DNA from 2 places in the Nocardioides panacis genome. Region 2 is predicted to be linked to the other one. Evidence: riboswitches for the same ligand, from Rfam matches in the RefSeq annotation. Region 2 holds a riboswitch; the other holds the start of a gene.
The links. Region 2 has a riboswitch for cyclic di-AMP ahead of KRR39_RS06940 (transglycosylase family protein). Riboswitches for the same ligand answer to the same signal wherever they lie in the genome.
Positions count from the first base shown of each region.

Region 1: linked by a shared signal. The riboswitch ahead of KRR39_RS12180 (C40 family peptidase) and the one ahead of KRR39_RS06940 (transglycosylase family protein) in region 2 are both predicted to bind cyclic di-AMP.

Region 1 is NZ_CP077062.1:2,517,413-2,519,785, forward strand. It holds gene KRR39_RS12175 (gluzincin family metallopeptidase) at 1-45, opposite strand, end outside; gene KRR39_RS12180 (C40 family peptidase) at 92-1,093, opposite strand; cyclic di-AMP (ydaO/yuaA leader) riboswitch at 1,105-1,253, opposite strand; gene KRR39_RS12185 (hypothetical protein) at 1,459-1,665, opposite strand; gene KRR39_RS12190 (NYN domain-containing protein) at 1,739-2,373, opposite strand, start outside.
Region 2 is NZ_CP077062.1:1,432,540-1,434,912, forward strand. It holds gene KRR39_RS06935 (aconitate hydratase) at 1-554, shown strand, start outside; gene KRR39_RS06940 (transglycosylase family protein) at 674-1,018, opposite strand; cyclic di-AMP (ydaO/yuaA leader) riboswitch at 1,021-1,172, opposite strand; partial or broken gene KRR39_RS06945 (thiamine-binding protein) at 1,304-1,601, shown strand; gene KRR39_RS06950 (secondary thiamine-phosphate synthase enzyme YjbQ) at 1,594-1,998, shown strand; gene KRR39_RS06955 (hypothetical protein) at 2,044-2,373, shown strand, end outside.

The DNA of each region.
Region 1 (2,373 bases), 1.1 Mb from region 2:
GAGGACCCCGCCGACCACCGCCCCCGCGACGAGCAGGGAGAGCACGAGGCCGGCCGCCCACCATCGGGGGCGACCGGTCAGGAGGTGTCGGTCAGCCCGGTCGGACGGCACCGGAGTACGGCATCGAGTTCACCGGGGCGGTGGTCACGCCACTGCCGGGGTTGGCCGCGTGCACGATCATCCCGTTGCCGATGTACATGCCGACGTGGCTGACCGGGCTGTAGTAGAACACCAGGTCGCCGGGCTGCAGCGCGGACTGCGAGACCGGGGTGCCGGAGCCCATCTGCGCGCTCGAGGAGTGCGGGAGACCGACGCCGGCCTGGCCCCAGGCCATCATCGTCAGACCCGAGCAGTCGAAGGCGCTCGGGCCGGCGGCGCCGTAGACGTAGGCGTCGCCGACCTGGGAGAGGGCGTAGCTGACGGCTGCGCCCGCCCGGCCGGAGGCCGCGACGTGGGTGACCGGGGCGGCCGAGGCCGTCGTGCTGCGCTGGGCAGAGCGGCTCGCGGCGGCGGCGCGGTCCTTGAGGCGCCCGAGGAGACCCTTGGCCTCGGCGGCCTTGGAGTCGATCTCGGCCTTCTCGTGGCCGAGCTCCTTCTTGGTGGCGGCGATCCGGTCGAGCTCGCGCTTGGCGGCGGCCTGGCGCATCTCGAGCTGCTTGGCCTGCACCGCGAAGTCGGCCATCATCTGGCTCTGCTGGTCGTTGTACTCCGAGACCGTGGTGAGCTGGTCCAAGAACGCGTCCGGGTCCTGGGAGAGCAGCACCTGGGTCGTCGAGGAGAGCGCCTGGCCCTGGTACTGCGAGACGACCGCGCTGGCGACCTGCTGGCGCACGTCGTCGACCTTGGTCTGCTGGCGGTCGAGGTCGGCCTGCAGGGCCGAGAGGCGGGTCTGCGCCTGCGTCATCTCGAGCCGGGCGTCGTTGTAGCGCTCCGAGGCCTGCTCGGCCTGCTGGTAGAGCTTGTCGACCCGGGACTGGACGGTGTCGATGTCCGGGTCGGCGTAGGTGGGGGCGGCGACCAGCATCGTGCCGCTCACAGCGGTGATGCACAGGGTCGCGAGAACACGGGCAGTGCGCTTCCGGCCGTCGGTCACGAGCGGACGGTCTCCTCTTTGTCTGACGCCTACCGGGTTAGCTGACGGGTGCGGGCGGCAAAGAAACCCGTCGCGCGCGCGGACCGGACTGCGTCCGTGCGGTGAGCGATTAACCCCAGGAACATGGTTCCCCGGCTCCGGACTACGGCCTCCCCCGGCCTTCGTCTGGACTCAACGCGGCGCCTGAGTCGACCCGGACTGGTCGGCTGTGACAGGCGCCTGAGGAGCAAGGCTAAGCGGGGCGGCACCCCAGGAGCAAACTCTTCGGGACAATCTGGGGTGTGTCTGTGACCGTTTCCGGGCAGTTCATCCCCCTCCTGTCACACATGTCACATCCGTCCCTGCCGTCTCAGGCCTGAAGGGGGTCAGGCCGACGCGACGTCGGGGCCGTCGAGCGCCGACACCATCCGCAGCGGCGGCACCAGGCCGGAGCCGGCGAGCACGTCGAGGGCCCGCTGCTCGTCCTCGTCGAACCCGAGCTCGGGCGGCGGCCCGAGCAGGACGGTGACCACGCAGTCGTGGCAGGCCAGTCCGCGCACCACGCAGGTGTCGCAGTCGATGTGCACGCTCATCGGTCCTCCCGGGGAAGTCGGGCACGTGAGGTCACGTGCAGGGAGAACCTCTCAGCAGCCGCCGACAGTTTCCTCAGGAGCGCGCGAGCAGCCGGGTCAGCGCACCCGCGGCCGCGGCCCGGGCACCGGCCCGCACCACGTCGCGGACCACCGCGTTGTCGCTGGAGACCACGACGACCGGGCGCCCCTTCGGCTCGGCCGCCACCAGCTCGCGGATCACGTCGTCGGCGATCACCCCGGCCCGGCTGTAGAGCACCCGCACCCCGCGGGGTCGGTTCACCACCGGTCGGTCCGTCGAGTCGGCGGCGTCGAACACGACGGTCACCTCGGCGCCGCTGCGCGCGACCAGCGGGGCCACCCCGGCCAGCAGCCGGTCGCGCTGCCGCTCCAGGGACAGCTCGGGCCAGGCAGCCTTGGTGACGTTGTAGCCGTCCACCACCAGGTGCACCCGCGGCAGCGTCAGCAGCTGCTCCAGCAGGACCGGGTCGTCGGAGGCCAGCGAGCCGTGCCCGGAGGTAGTGCGGGTGCCGTGCTCGGCGACGTGCGCCTCGACGGAGTCGGCGGGCGAGCCCTCCACCGGCGGCAGCGCCAGCTCCCGGCGCAGTCCTTGCGCGGTCTCCAGCAGCGTGTCGAGCAGCAGCCGCGCCCGCAGCGCCTCCGACCCGCGCTCGGCGCGCTCGCTGCGACGTACGGCGGCCAGGTCGCGCT
Region 2 (2,373 bases):
GTCGCGGCAACCACGAGGTGATGATCCGCGGCACCTTCGCGAACATCCGGCTGCGCAACCAGCTCGCCCCCGGCACCGAGGGCGGCTTCACCGTCGACCTGACCGCCGAGGACAAGCCGGTCACGACGATCTTCGAGGCCTCGGAGAAGTACCTCGCCGCGGGCACCCCGCTGGTCATCCTGGCTGGCAAGGAGTACGGCTCCGGCTCGTCGCGCGACTGGGCGGCCAAGGGCACGGCGCTGCTCGGGGTCAAGGCGGTCATCGCCGAGTCCTACGAGCGGATCCACCGCTCCAACCTGATCGGCATGGGCGTGCTGCCGCTGCAGTACCCCGCCGGCCAGAGCGCGGAGTCCCTGGGGCTCACCGGCGAGGAGACGTTCTCCTTCACCGGCGTCACCGCGCTCAACGACGGCACCATCCCGAAGACGGTGCACGTGAGCGCCGACGGCGTCGAGTTCGACGCCGTGGTGCGGATCGACACCCCCGGTGAGGCGGACTACTACCGCCACGGCGGGATCATGCAGTACGTGCTGCGCAACCTGCTCAAGGCCTGACGCCGACCCGTCACTCCTGCAGCAGGACACGGCGTGTCTACCTGCAGGAGTGACGGGTCGCCGGACCCCCTCGTGCCTGTCGGCGCGAGGGGGTCTTCGGCGTCAGGCGGCTGGACCGGTCAGCGCAGGCCGATCTGGCGGGAGCAGGACGGCCAGGCGCCCCAGCCCTGCGCCCCGAGCACCCGCTCGGCGACCTGGATCTGCTCGGTGCGGCTGGCGCGGTGGGCCATGGAGGCGTACCGCTGGCCGCCGAAGGCGCGCCAGGTGCCGGCGCTGAACTGGAGACCGCCGTAGTAGCCGTTGCCGGTGGCGACGTGCCAGCGGCCGCCGGACTCGCACTGGGCGAGCCGGTCCCAGGGGCGTCCGGCCGCGTCCGCGGGAGCGGAGGCCAGCACCGGCTGGAGCAGCGCGGTGGCGGTGAGGGCGAGGGCGGGCAGGGCGAAGCGAGACGTGCGTGAGCGCATGAAGGACCTCTCCACGCCTGCGGAATTAGCTGTCGGGTTAGGGCGAAGGTCGTGCCCTGCCGGTCGTGACCGGCTTCACCCCGAGGCACCCGGGTGGGTGCCGTCGAGCGTGGGTCTCCCGCTCCTGCCCACATGGTTCGAGTGGGGGACGACCGGCCGCGGGCAGGACTCGGCGAAGGCGGCGGCGTCCGGCCCCGGAGTGGTCGGGGCTGCACCTAGTGTTGGCAGGTCCGCCTTTCCCAAACCAGGCGGCCTAGGCCACCGGGCCCGTGCAAGGGTGGAGGCATGATCGTTGCCATCAGCATCAGCCCGTCCGGAGCCGACGACACCGGGGGGCGTCAGCGGGGCCGTCGCCGAGGCGGTGCGGGTGATCCGCGCCTCCGGCCTCCCGTGTGAGACGAACGCCATGTTCACCAACATCGAGGGGGAGTGGGACGAGGTGATGGCGGTGGTCAAGCAGGCCGTCGACGTCGTCGCGGCGTCGTCCCCGCGGATCGGCCTGGTGCTCAAGGCCGACATCCGCCCGGGGTACGACGGCCAGCTGGCCGCCAAGGTCGAGCGGATCGAGCAGCACCTTGCGTAGCGAGACGCTCGAGGTCCGCACCGGCTCCCGCGACGTCGTGCACGACCTGACCGGGGACTGCGCGGCGTTCGTCTCCGGCGAGCGGGACGGGCTGCTGCACGTGTTCGTGCCGCACGCCACCGCCGGGATCGCGATCCTGGAGACCGGCGCCGGCAGCGACGACGACCTGCTCGCGGCCCTCGACGACCTGCTGCCCGCCGACGACCGCTGGCGGCACCGGCACGGCTCGCCGGGGCACGGCCGCTCCCACGTGATGCCGGCCCTCGTGCCGCCGTACGCCTCGGTCCCGGTGCTGGCCGGCCGGCTCGCGCTCGGGACCTGGCAGAGCATCTGCCTGGTCGACCTCAACGTCGACAACCCCGAGCGGTCGGTGCGGCTGTCGTTCCTCCCCGGCTGACCCGACAGTCGAACAGGTGTTCGATCCTCGGGTATGCTCGGGACCATGGACCAGCTCGTCGCCCCACCCGGATGGCCCCGCGCCGTACGCCCGCCCGGAGCCCCCGGCTGGGAGCAGTCCGCGGTCTCGTGGCTGCTCGACATCTGCCCGCCCGAGTTCCGCGGGTACCCCGTGCTGCGCCGCCACGACGTGGTGCTGGCCCGGTTCGCGGTGCTGCACGTCGAGGCCTGCCAGGCGGCCGCGCGGCGCGGGCTCAGCGAGGCCCGGGGGGTGCTGCGGGACGTGACCGACCAGGACACCATCGAGGCCGCGATCGAGACCTGGCACGCCGAGTCGGCCCGGCTGCTCGGCGAGCGGCGGGCCGTCGGCCTGGTC